Regions from separate parts of the Micromonospora sp. NPDC050695 genome, predicted to be linked through region 3. Evidence: predicted binding sites of a transcription regulator. Region 3 holds the regulator's gene; each other region holds the start of a gene.
The links. The regulator HrcA, encoded in region 3, represses chaperone genes, less so after heat shock. The targets are predictions, from matches to a motif close to GGTTNGCACNCTCNNNNNGAGNGTGCNAACC.
Positions count from the first base shown of each region.

Region 1: the regulator HrcA is predicted to act here: its motif matches at 2,114-2,144, upstream of groES (co-chaperone GroES).
Region 2: the regulator HrcA is predicted to act here: its motif matches at 1,923-1,953, upstream of groL (chaperonin GroEL).

Region 1 covers NZ_JBFAHZ010000008.1:61,538-65,706, forward strand. The annotation lists gene groL (chaperonin GroEL) at 1-1,595, opposite strand, end outside; gene groES (co-chaperone GroES) at 1,666-1,980, opposite strand; gene AB0H52_RS08280 (methyltransferase domain-containing protein) at 2,240-3,436, shown strand; gene ybaK (Cys-tRNA(Pro) deacylase) at 3,447-3,926, shown strand; gene AB0H52_RS08290 (substrate-binding domain-containing protein) at 4,106-4,169, shown strand, end outside.
Region 2 covers NZ_JBFAHZ010000011.1:10,166-14,334, forward strand. The annotation lists gene AB0H52_RS11015 (GNAT family N-acetyltransferase) at 1-205, opposite strand, end outside; gene AB0H52_RS11020 (cold-shock protein) at 511-714, shown strand; gene AB0H52_RS11025 (hypothetical protein) at 802-1,875, shown strand; gene groL (chaperonin GroEL) at 2,148-3,770, shown strand; gene AB0H52_RS11035 (hypothetical protein) at 3,829-4,074, opposite strand; gene AB0H52_RS11040 (GNAT family N-acetyltransferase) at 4,152-4,169, opposite strand, start outside.
Region 3 covers NZ_JBFAHZ010000019.1:70,863-75,031, reverse strand. The annotation lists gene dnaJ (molecular chaperone DnaJ) at 1-1,134, opposite strand, end outside; gene hrcA (heat-inducible transcriptional repressor HrcA) at 1,208-2,230, opposite strand; gene AB0H52_RS17120 (DUF4870 domain-containing protein) at 2,456-3,085, shown strand; gene hemW (radical SAM family heme chaperone HemW) at 3,146-4,169, opposite strand, start outside.

The DNA.
Region 1 (4,169 bases), on a different contig from region 3:
CCGGCGGCGGCCGGCTCGGCCTGCTCCGGCTTCTCCACCACGAGGCTCTCCGTGGTGAGCAGCAGACCGGCGATCGAGGCGGCGTTGGTGACCGCGTTGCGGGTCACCTTCACCGGGTCGATGATGCCGGCCTTGGCCAGGTCGACGTACTCGCCCTTGGCGGCGTCGAGGCCGTTGCCCCACTTCAGGTCGGCGACCTTCTGGGTGACGACGTAGCCGTCGTGACCGGCGTTCTGCGCGATCCAGCGCAGCGGCTCGACGAGCGCCTTGCGCACGACCGAGACGCCGACCTTCTCGTCACCGGTGAAGCCCAGGTCGTCGTCGAGCACCGGGAGGATCTGCACCAGGGCGGCGCCGCCGCCGGGCACGGTGCCCTCCTCGACCGCGGCCTTGGTCGCCGCGATGGCGTCCTCGATGCGGTGCTTGCGCTCCTTCATCTCGACCTCGGTCGCCGCACCCACCTTGATCACGGCGATGCCGCCGGAGAGCTTCGCCAGCCGCTCGGCCAGCTTCTCCCGGTCCCAGTCGGAGTCGGAGGCCTCGATCTCCTTGCGGATCTGGGCCACCCGGTCGGCGACGTCGGTCTTCTGGCCGCCACCGTCGACGATCGTGGTGTTCTCCTTGTCGACCACGACGCGCCGGGCGGTGCCGAGCACCTCCAGGCCGACCTGGTCGAGCTTGTAACCCAGCTCCGGGGCGACCAGCTCGGCGCCCGTGGAGATCGCGATGTCCTGCAGCATGGCCTTGCGCCGGTCGCCGAAGCCCGGGGCCTTCACGGCGCAGACCTTGAGGGTCTTGCGCAGCGAGTTGACCACCAGGGTGGAGAGCGCCTGACCGTCCACGTCCTCGGCGATGATCAGCAGGGGCTTGCTGTTCTGCAGGACCTTCTCCAGCAGCGGCAGCAGTTCCTCGATCGCCGAGATCTTCTGGGTGGTGACCAGGATGTACGCGTCCTCGAGGACGGACTCCTGACCCTCCAGGTCGGTGACGAAGTTCGGCGAGATGAAGCCCTTGTCGAACTGGAGACCCTCGGTCACGTCCAGCTCGGTGGTGAGCATCGAGCCCTCCTCGACGGTGATGACACCGTCGCGGCCGACCCGCTCCATCGCCTCGGCGATCAGCTCGCCGATGGTGGCGTCCTGCGCGGAGATCGTCGCCACGTTCGCGATCGACTCCTTGCCGGCGACCTCGACGGCCCGGCCGAGCAGCGCCTCGGAGACCTTGGCGGCCGCCGCGTCGATGCCCCGCTTGAGGCCGGCCGGGTTGGTTCCGGCGGTCACGTTGCGCAGGCCCTCACGGACCATCGCCTGGGCCAGCACGGTCGCGGTGGTGGTCCCGTCGCCGGCGACGTCGTTGGTCTTGGTCGCCACCTCCTTGACCAGCTGCGCGCCGAGGTTCTCGTAGGGGTTGGTGAGCTCGATCTCCTTGGCGATGGTCACACCATCGTTGGTGATCGTCGGCGCACCGAATTTCTTGTCCAGGACGACGTTGCGCCCGCGCGGGCCGAGGGTGACCTTGACCGCGTCCGCGAGGGCGTTGACACCGTGCTCCAGCAGGTGCCGGGCGTCGTCCGAGAAGCTCAGGATCTTCGCCATGAATGTCCCTTCGAAGCGTCATTGCCCCGGCCCGGCGAGCCGGACCGGGGCAATGGCACTGATCGGTTGCTTACTTCTCGATGACCGCGAGGACGTCGCGGGCGGAGAGCACCAGGTACTCCTCGCCGGCGTACTTGACCTCGGTGCCGCCGTACTTCGAGTAGAGGACGGTGTCGCCGACCTGAACGTCAACCGGAACCCGGTTGCCGTTGTCGTCGACGCGCCCCGGGCCCACAGCGAGGACGGTGCCCTCCTGCGGCTTCTCCTTGGCGGTGTCGGGGATCACGATGCCCGACGCCGTGGTGGTCTCAGCCTCGTTCGCCTGGACCACGATGCGGTCCTCGAGCGGCTTGATCGCAACCTTGGTCGCGGTAGTCACGGGCATACCCTCCTGGGGTACTGGTTTCGTTGCTGGCCAGCGGGGCTGACCAGCGTCAATCTGCCTCATGCCACCGGGCGGGACCGTCGTCGCGGGTGCCGGTCCGCCTGGCGTGCGCACCCGGGTCGCGAGACCCGGAAGCTGGCACCCTCAGGGTGAGAGTGCTAATCGCAGGTTATTCCGTGGCTAGCACTCCGTCAAGGAGAGTGCCAGCGCGTCGCGCCCCGCCAGCCAGGATTTCCGGGTCGCCCGGGACAATGGCGGAGTGGATCTCGACCAGCTGGCGACGCTGCGTACCCCCGAGGGGTCGGCCGCGCTCGCGGCGGCGGCCGAGCTGGCCGGCGGTGATCCGCTGACCGCGGCGTCGGCCCTGCGCGCGGCCGGGGTGCCGCCGCCACTGGCCGCGGCGGCGCTCACCCAGGCCGAGCTGCGCCACCGGGCGATCGGCAAGTTCGGCCCGGGTGCCGCCGGGATGTTCCTCACCCGGGCCGGACTGGAGCAGGCCACCCGCCGGGTGGTCGCGGACCGCCGCGCCGAACGGCTGCGAGCGGCCGGCGTCCACACCCTCGCCGACCTCGGCTGCGGCCTGGGCGCCGACGCGCTGGCCGCGGCCCGTGCCGGCATCCGGGTGTACGGGGTGGAGGCCGACCCGGTGACCGCCGCGATGGCCGCCGCCAACGCGGCCGCGGCGGGGCTGGCCGACCTGTTCACGGTCGAGTGCGGCGACGCCACAGCGTTCGACGTCACCCGGGTCGACGGGGTCTTCTGCGATCCGGCCCGCCGGACGACCGGCACCGGGCGGCGGATCTTCGACCCGCGCGCCTACTCGCCACCCTGGGACTTCGTGACCGGGTTGGCCGAGCGGGTGCCGCGCACCGTGGTGAAGGTGGCGCCGGGCCTGGACCACTCGCTCATCCCGCCCGGCGCGGAGGCCGAGTGGGTCGGCGTGGACGGCGACCTGGTCGAGGCCGCGCTCTGGTGCGGGGAGCTGGCGGAGGTGCCCCGCCGCGCCACCCTGTACCGCCAGGAGAGCGGCGAGACCCGCCGCCACCAGCTCACCGGCTCAGGTGCCACCGAGGCGCCGGTCGGGACGGTGGGCCGCTACCTCTACGACCCCGACCCGGCGGTGGTCCGCGCGCACCTCGTCGCCGAACTGGCCGACGAGCTGCACGCCACGCTGGGCGACCCGAGCATCGCCTACCTCTACGCCGAGCACCCGACCCGCACCCCGTACGCCCGCTGCCTGGAGATCACCGACGTGCTGCCGTTCTCGCTCAAGCGCCTGCGGACGCTGCTGCGGGACCGCCGGGTGGGTCGGGTGGAGATCCTCAAGCGGGGCTCGGCACTCACCCCGGAGCAGCTCCGGCGGGACCTGCGGTTGACCGGCGACCAGGCGGCGAGTCTGGTGCTCACCCGGGTCGCCGGGGCGCCGACCGTACTGATCGGCCGGCCGGTCGACTAGCGTCGTCGGTGTGGCGGGACAGGGCACTCCGGCGACGGCACTACTGGTCAAGCGTGGCATCGCGCATCGCACCCACCCGTACCGGGTGGCGCCGGACGCCCCGAACTACGGCGCGCTGGTGGCGACGGCGCTCGGCGTGGCACTGGAGCGGGTGTTCAAGACGCTGGTGACCGACGTGGACGGCGCACTCACCGTGGCGGTCGTACCGGTCAGCGGTGAACTGGACCTCAAGGCGCTCGCGGCGGCGGTCGGCGGCAAGCGGGCCGCGCTGGCCGACCGGGTGGTCGCCGAGCGGGCCACCGGCTACGTGCGGGGTGGGATCAGCCCGCTCGGGCAGCGCCGGCGACTGCCCACTGTGCTCGACGACTCCGCACTGGACCTGCCGACGATCTACGTCTCCGCAGGCCGACGCGGTCTGCAACTCGAATTGGCCGCTGCGGATCTGGTGGCGCTGACCGAGGCGCGCACCGCGCCGTTGCACACGCGCTAACACCTGTCGTTACGTCGACTCCCCGGTGGGATGACCGGGGAGTAACAGTCGCGTTGCTGAATTGTTATCGCCCCCAACAAACTTGGCACCTGCGCAGTCTTGTGGAGCTGGTGTGACGCGAAATACGTTGCCGGACACAACAAAACAACACCTCCCCCACCCCCGAAAGGACCCTGCACATGCGTAAGGGGATCCTCACCATCGCCGCCGTGGGCCTGCTCACGGCCGGCGCCTTGACCGCCT
Region 2 (4,169 bases), on a different contig from region 3:
CGTTGTCCGCGCCGCGCGAGGTGTACGCCACCCGCGCCGCGTACTCCGCGTGGGACCGGGCGGCCGCGTCGGCGATCGTCTCCAGGAAGGCCAGCGGAGCGTCGGCGAGCATCTCCAGGCGCAGCGCCCGCATCCGGGCGGCGTCCGCCGGCCGGACCCGGCGAATCTGCGCCCGCAGGGCTGGCGAGCCCGTGTCGGTGGTCATGTCCGCATGCCTACCACAGCTGCGACCGCTGTTTCGCGGCCGTTTCCTCTGAGCCGTGGGCCGGGGTCAGACCAGCAGGTCATTCAGGTACGCGACACCGCTGCGTGCCTGCGCGACCTCCCACAGCCGGGCCGCCCGGACGATGCCCGATTTGTGGTCGTGCGCGGCCGTCACTCCTCGTGTAGCGTGCGATTTCGGTCACCCGTTTCAGCGGCCGTCATCGATCGCTGGAGCGGTGGTCCGCGGGCGCTCGGCCAGGCCGTGCGCCGGGGCAGGCAACGCTGCGCAGAGTGAGGAAGTGCACCGTGGCACAGGGCACCGTTAAGTGGTTCAACGCCGAAAAGGGCTACGGCTTCATCGCCGTCGACGGCGGTCAGGACGTGTTCGTCCACTTTTCCGCGATCGAGATGGACGGTTACAAGGCGCTGGACGACGGTCAGCGGGTGGAGTTCGAGATCGCGCAGGGTCAGAAGGGCCCGCAGGCCGAGCGCGTACGCCTGCTCGCCTGAGTCCTTTCCTCCCGCGCGTCGCGGCTGCGGTGCGGGCACACACCCGGGAAGATCGTGAACCGTTCCAGCCGATGCTGAGGAGGGTTCATGACCGACCAGCCACCCCCGCCCACTCCGCCTGACGGGCCGGGCGTTCCCGGCGGCCCGCCGCCTGGCTGGGATCCCACGCAGAGCGGCTGGGGTACGCCGCAGGTGCCCCCGCAGGGTTGGGCGTTCCCGCCCACCGGCGGATACCCGCCCGGCGCCGGCCCCTACCCGGGGCAGCAGTGGTATCCGGGGGCACCGGTCGGCTGGTACCCGCCGGGTCACGGGTTCGACCCGAACGACGCCCTGGTCACGCCGCCCGGTATGGGTATCGGCGGCTGGTTCGCCCGGTGTGCGGGAGCACTGCGCCGGGGGTGGCGGCTGTTGGTGCCGATCATGCTGATCACCCAGGTGCTGCCGGCCGCCGTGCTCGGGGTGATCTCCCTGGGTGTGGACCCGTCGGCCGGCTGGGCGGCGCAGGTCGAGCCCGGCTCACCGTCCGAGCTGCCGGAGACGTTCGTCACGGACCTGGTCACCGTCCTGTCCGTGGTCATCGTCGGCAGCCTGCTGATCGGGCTGGTGCAGGCCGTGGGGTGGGCCGCCGGCAGTTGGGTGATCACCCGGCAGGCGGCGGGGGAGCCCGTCGGCGTGGGGCCGGCGCTGCGCTACGGCGTACGGCGGGCGCTCGGGCTGTGGGGCTGGACCCTGCTGGTCAGCCTGCTCATCGGGGTGGGGGTCTGCTTCTGCGTCCTGCCGGGCATCTACCTGGCGTTCGCGCTGAGCATGGCCGGGCCGGTCTACCTGTTCGAGCGGCAGAACCCGATCGGTCGGTCGTTCCGGATGTTCCACGACCGGCTCGGCCTGCTGCTGGGTCGGGTGGCGCTCGTCGCCGCGGCGGTGATCGTGGCCACCCTGATCCCGTCGGTGCTGGAGGGGATCATCTCGGCCCCGCTGGGTCCGGATCCGCTCGCGTCACCCGGCACCGCGGTCGGCATCGTCCTGGTGACCGGGGTCGCGGCCGTGCTGGCCCTGCCGGCCCACCTCGCCCAGTTGATCGGTCTGCTGGTCACATACGCCGAGCAGCGGGCTCATGAGGTGCCGGTGAACAGCGCCGGGCTGGCCGCCGAACTCCGCTGACCGGCCCCATCGTGCTTGCACTCGGCAGGGGAGAGTGCTAAACAAGTCATTGGCACTCGCATACCGTGAGTGCCAATGGTCGGGACGGTGGGGCCAGGTTGCACCGGCGTGGAGACGCCGGGGCGGCACATGGCCGGTCGTCGCGGGCTATCCGGCCCGGCCGAAGGACGTCGTCGTCGCCAGGTGGCGACGTCCCAAGGTGCGTACACCAGGCGGCCCATCCGGGGCACACATCTCGGGTGGCCCGTGAGTGTCCAGGAGGACAACGCCGTATGGCCAAGATGATCGCGTTCGACGAAGAGGCGCGCCGCGGCCTCGAGCGGGGCATGAACCAGCTCGCTGACGCCGTAAAGGTGACCCTCGGCCCCAAGGGCCGCAACGTCGTGCTCGAGAAGAAGTGGGGTGCCCCCACCATCACCAACGATGGTGTGAGCATCGCCAAGGAGATCGAGCTCGAGGACCCGTACGAGAAGATCGGCGCCGAGCTGGTCAAGGAGGTCGCCAAGAAGACCGACGACGTTGCCGGTGACGGCACGACGACGGCGACCGTCCTGGCCCAGGCTCTGGTTCGCGAGGGCCTGCGCAACGTGGCCGCCGGCGCCAACCCGATGGCCCTGAAGCGGGGCATCGAGGCCGCGGTCGCGAGCGTCTCGGAGGAGCTGTCCAAGCTCGCCAAGGACGTCGAGACCAAGGAGCAGATCGCCTCCACCGCCTCCATCTCCGCTGGCGACAGCACCGTCGGCGAGATCATCGCCGAGGCGATGGACAAGGTCGGCAAGGAAGGCGTCATCACCGTCGAGGAGAGCAACACCTTCGGTCTGGAGCTTGAGCTCACCGAGGGTATGCGCTTCGACAAGGGCTACATCTCGGCCTACTTCATGACCGACCCGGAGCGCATGGAGGCCGTCTTCGACGACCCCTACCTCCTGATCGTCAACAGCAAGATCTCGTCGGTCAAGGACCTGCTCCCGATCCTCGAGAAGGTCATGCAGTCGGGCAAGCCGCTGCTGATCATCTCCGAGGACATCGAGGGTGAGGCCCTGGCGACCCTGGTCGTCAACAAGGTCCGGGGCACCTTCAAGTCGGTCGCCGTCAAGGCGCCGGGCTTCGGTGACCGCCGCAAGGCCATGCTCGCCGACATCGCCATCCTCACCGGTGGCCAGGTCATCAGCGAGGAGGTCGGCCTCAAGCTGGACGCCGTCGGCCTCGACATGCTGGGCCGCGCCCGCAAGGTCGTGGTGACCAAGGACGAGACCACCATCGTCGACGGTGCCGGCGACGCCGACCAGATCCAGGGTCGGGTCAACCAGATCCGGGCCGAGATCGACAAGAGCGACTCCGACTACGACCGGGAGAAGCTGCAGGAGCGGCTGGCCAAGCTGGCCGGCGGCGTTGCGGTCATCAAGGTCGGCGCGGCCACCGAGGTCGAGCTCAAGGAGCGCAAGCACCGCATCGAGGACGCCGTTCGCAACGCGAAGGCGGCCGTCGAGGAGGGCATCGTCCCGGGTGGTGGCGTCGCGCTGGTCCAGGCCGGCAAGACCGCCTTCGACAAGCTCGACCTGGTCGGCGACGAGGCGACCGGTGCGAACATCGTCAAGGTCGCGCTGGACGCCCCGCTGCGGCAGATCGCCGTCAACGCCGGCCTCGAGGGCGGCGTCGTGGTGGAGAAGGTCCGTAACCTCGAAGCGGGTCACGGTCTGAACGCCGCCAACGGCGAGTACGTCGACCTGCTGGCCGCGGGCATCATCGACCCGGCCAAGGTGACCCGGTCGGCGCTGCAGAACGCCGCGTCCATCGCGGCGCTCTTCCTCACCACCGAGGCCGTTGTCGCGGACAAGCCGGAGAAGACCCCGGCTGCCCCGGCTGGCCCGGGTGGCGGGGACATGGACTTCTGAGTCCAGTTCCGACACACCGAACGGGGCGGGCCGCTGACGCGGTCCGCCCCGTTCGTCGTCAGGTGGGCAGCGGGCGCTGGTTACGCCGCTTCTGCGCCCGGTCGTACGGCGGAAGCAGCTGGATCGGCGCGTCCACCATCTCCTGCGGCTCCTCGACCACCGGCTCGCCGTCGGTGGTCATCTCGGCCAGTTGCTCGGCGTCTCCGTAGTCGAGCCGTTCGAACGGCAGTTGGCCGGGCAGTTCGCCGACCGGTTTCCAGGTGATCGGCGGGCCGTCCTCGGTCTGGTCGTCATCCGTGGTCATGGCTGCCTCCTCTACCGAAACGGTAGGGGGCGTCGATGGGCGATGCGGGCGAATGAATCAATGTCCCATTTGCCCAGTTATGCCGCTGGTAGGGT
Region 3 (4,169 bases):
GTTGAACGCGTCGCGCATCCGGGAGAAGAAGCCGCCCTGCTTGGACAGCTCGGCGACCTCCTCACCACGGGTCTTCGCGAAGTCGCGCAGCATCTTCTCCTGGTCCGGGTCGAGCTTGGTCGGCGTCCGCACGTCCAGGTGCACGTACAGGTCGCCCCGGCCGGTGCCGCGCAGGTGCGGCACGCCCCGGGCGCGCAGGCGCAGCGTGCTGGCCGGCTGGGTGCCGGCCTTGACGTCGACCGTCTCCTCGCTGTCCAGCGTCTTGATGGTCAGCCGGGTGCCCAGCGCCGCCGCCGTCATCGGCACGGTGACCCGGCAGTGCAGGTCGTCGCCCTTGCGGGAGTACACGTCGTGCGGGCGCTCGTGGATCTCCACGTAGAGGTCACCGGCGGTGCCGCCACCGGGGCCCACCTCACCCTGCTGGGCCAGCCGGATCCGCATGCCGTCCTCGACGCCGGCCGGGATCTTGACGGTCAGCGAGCGGCGGGTGCGCACCCGGCCGTCGCCGGCGCAGGTGGGGCAGGGGTGCGGGATGGTGGTGCCGTAGCCCTGGCAGACGGTGCACGGCCGGGCCGAGACCACCTGGCCGAGGAAGGTGCGCTGCACCGACTGCACCTCGCCCCGGCCGCCGCACGCCTCGCAGGTGGCCAGGTGGGTGCCGGCGGCCGTGCCGGCGCCGGAGCAGGTGGTGCAGAGCACGGCGGTGTCGACGGTGATCGGGGCCTCGACGCCGAACGCCGTCTCGTGCAGGTCCAACTCGAGTCGCAGGATCGCGTCGGCGCCCGGCCGGGTACGCGGACGTGGGCCACGAGCCCCGCCGGCCGCACCGCCGAAGAACGCGTCCATGATGTCCTGGAAGCCGACGAACGGGCCGGCACCACCCGGACCACCCGGGCCGCCGGCGCCACCGCCACCCGGAGCGAGCGGGTCGCCGCCCAGGTCGACGATCTGCCGCTTGCGGTCGTCCGAGAGGACCTCGTACGCGGCGTTGATGTCCTTGAACTTCTCCTGAGCCTCCGGGTCCGGATTGACGTCCGGGTGGAACTGGCGCGCCAGCTTGCGGTAGGCGCGCTTGATCTCGTCATCGGAGGCTTCCCGGCTGACACCGAGAATGCCGTAGTAGTCCCTGGCCACTGCGTTCCGTGTCCTCATGTTCGTCTCGCGTTGCGCCGACCGGCGGCCGCAGCCGGCCGTCGGCCCTGACTGGTCAGTTCTGGGCCAGCAACTCGCCCACGTAGCGTGCCACGGCGCGCACCGTGGCGATATTGCCGGGGTAGTCCATCCGGGTGGGCCCCAGCACCCCCAGGCCGCCGACGATCGTGGCACCCGGGCCGTACCCGGTGCTGACCACGGAGGCGGCCCGCAGGTTGTCGAACTCGTTCTCGTCGCCGATCAGCACCCGGGTCGTGCTCGGCTCGGTCTCGCCGATGAGCTTGAGGAGCACGACCTCCTCCTCCAGCGCCTCCAGGATCGGCCGCAGCGAACCCTGGAAGTCGAGCAGGCCGCCCCGGGTGAGGTTGGCGGTGCCGGCCAGCGCGATGCGTTCCTCGTGCCGTTCGACGAGCGTCTCGAGCAGCACCGTGGCGAGCGTGGTCATCGTCGGACGCAGCTCGGGCGGCGCCTCCTCGACCAGCGCCTGCACCAGCGGCGGCGTGTCCGACAGGCGGGCGCCGGCGAGCTTCTCGTTGACCAGTCGACGCAGGTCGGTGACGTCGTCGGCGGGCACCGGGCCGGGCAGTTCCACCAGCCGCTGCTCCACCCGCCCGGTGTCGGCGATCATGACGAGCATCAACCGGGTCGTGGAGATCGGCACCAGCTCCAGGTGTCGTACCGAGGAGCGGGCCAGCGACGGGTACTGCACGACGGCCACCTGCCGGGTCAGCTGGGCGAGCAGGCGTACGGTGCGGTGCACCACGTCGTCGAGGTCGACCGCGCCGACGAGGAAGCGCTCGATGGCCCGGCGCTCGGCCGGGCTGAGCGGCTTGACCCGGGACAGCCGGTCGACGAAGAGCCGGTAGCCGCGGTCGGTGGGCACCCGGCCGGCACTGGTGTGCGGCTGCCGGATGTAGCCTTCCTCCTCCAGCACGGCCATGTCGTTGCGGACCGTGGCCGGGGAGACCCCGAGCTGGTGCCGCTCGACCAGCGCCTTGCTGCCGACCGGCTCCTGGGTGGAGACGTAGTCCTCGACGATGGCGCGGAGCACGGCGAGCTTGCGGTCGTCGAGACCCATCCTCCGCACCTCCTGTCGCACGTCGGCCGCCGGACACCTCACGCCGGCGGACCGTCCTGGCACTCGACTGTAACGAGTGCCAGTCTACGTCGGTGCCCCCGCCGACGCGATGATCAACGACAGCTCGTCGGTGCGGCCCGCGCCACCCCGCTGGGCCGATCGGCCCGCCCGACCGGGCGGTGTCGCTCTGGTGCGGCGTTGCCAACGGCACCTACCGTGACACTCATGACTGAACCTCCTCGCCCTCCCGGAGCGGGAGACCCCGGCAACTACCCGCCGGAGCCGACCTCACCGGGCTCGTCCGCATCGGCCGAGCCACCCACCGCACCACTGTCCGGGGCACCCGGCCCGGGCGGCTATCCCCCGGCCGGTGGCTATCCGCCGCCCACCGGCGACCAACCGCCGTCGGGCGGCTACCCTCCGCCGGGTGGTTACCCGCCCGGTGGCTTCCCGCCGCCCGGTGGCGGGTATCCGACCGGTGGCGCCTACGGCGGCCCCGGCGGCGGCTACGCCAACAACGAGGACAAGACCTGGGCGTTGGTCGCGCACTTCGGCGGCGCCGCCGGGATGATCGTCAGCGGCGGTGTGCTCGGCTGGATCGGGCCGCTGGTGGCGCTGCTGGCCCGGGGCAACCAGTCCCCCACGGTCCGCGCGCACGCCGTGGCGGCGCTCAACTTCCAGCTCATCTGGTCGATCATCGGCCTGGTCGGCTGGGTGCTGTCCTGCATCGTGATCGGGTTCATCCCGGTCGCGGCCGCCGTGATCCTTGGTGCCGTGTTCGGCATCATCGCCGGCATCAAGGCCAACGAGGGGCAGCTCTACCGCTACCCGCTCTCCGCCAGCTTCATCAAGTGACCCGGGCCGGCCGCTCCCCCGGCCGGCCCGGCACACCGCCGTCACCGGCGGCGGGCCGGCTCAGGGCAGCAGGTCGCGGACGACGGCGTCGGCGAGCAGCCGGCCGCGCAGGGTGAGCACCGCCCGGCCGGCCGCGTACTCCTCGGCGTTCAGCAGGCCGTCGGCCAGCGCCCGTTGCGCGCCGGCCCGCCCGGTGGCGTCGAGCACCGCCAGCGGCAGGCCGCTGGCGAGCCGCAGCCGGAGCATGACGTCCTCCATGTGCGCCTCGTCGGTGGTGAGCACCTCCCGGGCCAGGCCGGGTGAGACGCCGGCGGCGAGCCGCTGGGCGTACGCCGACGGGTGCTTGACGTTCCACCAGCGCACCCCGCCGACGTGGCTGTGCGCCCCCGGCCCCAACCCCCACCAGTCCGCGCCGGTCCAGTAGAGCAGGTTGTGCCGGCACCTGGCCGCGTCGTCGCGCGCCCAGTTGGAGACCTCGTACCAGGACAGGCCGGCCGCGTCGAGGGCGGCCTCCGCGGCCAGGTAGCGGTCCGCGGCGACGTCGTCACTGGGGTACGCCAGCTCGCCGCGCCGCATCCGGGCGGCGAGCCGGGTGCCGTCCTCGACGATCAGGGCGTACGCGCTGACGTGGTCCACCCCGGCGGCGACGACCTGCTCCAGCGAGGCCGCGAAGTCCTCGGGGCGCTCCCCCGGCGTGCCGTAGATCAGGTCCAGGTTGACGTGCTCGAACCCGGCGTCGCGGGCTTCCAGGGCGGCGGCGGTGGCCCGGCCGGCGCTGTGCGTGCGGTCGAGGATCGCCAGCACTCCCGGCGAGGCGGACTGCATGCCCAGCGAAATCCGGGTGTAGCCGGCGGCCCGCAGCCGCTGCAACGATTCCGGGGTGACCGATTCGGGGTTCGCCTCGGTGGTCACCTCGGCGTCGGCGGCCAGCCCCCAGGTGCGGTCGATGCCGTCGAGGATGCGGGCCAGGTCGTCGGCGGGGAGCAGGGTGGGCGTGCCGCCGCCGACGAAGACGGTGTCGACCCGGGGCGGCGGGTTGTCGCCGAGCACCCGGGCGGCGAGCGTCAGCTCGGCCAGGACGGTG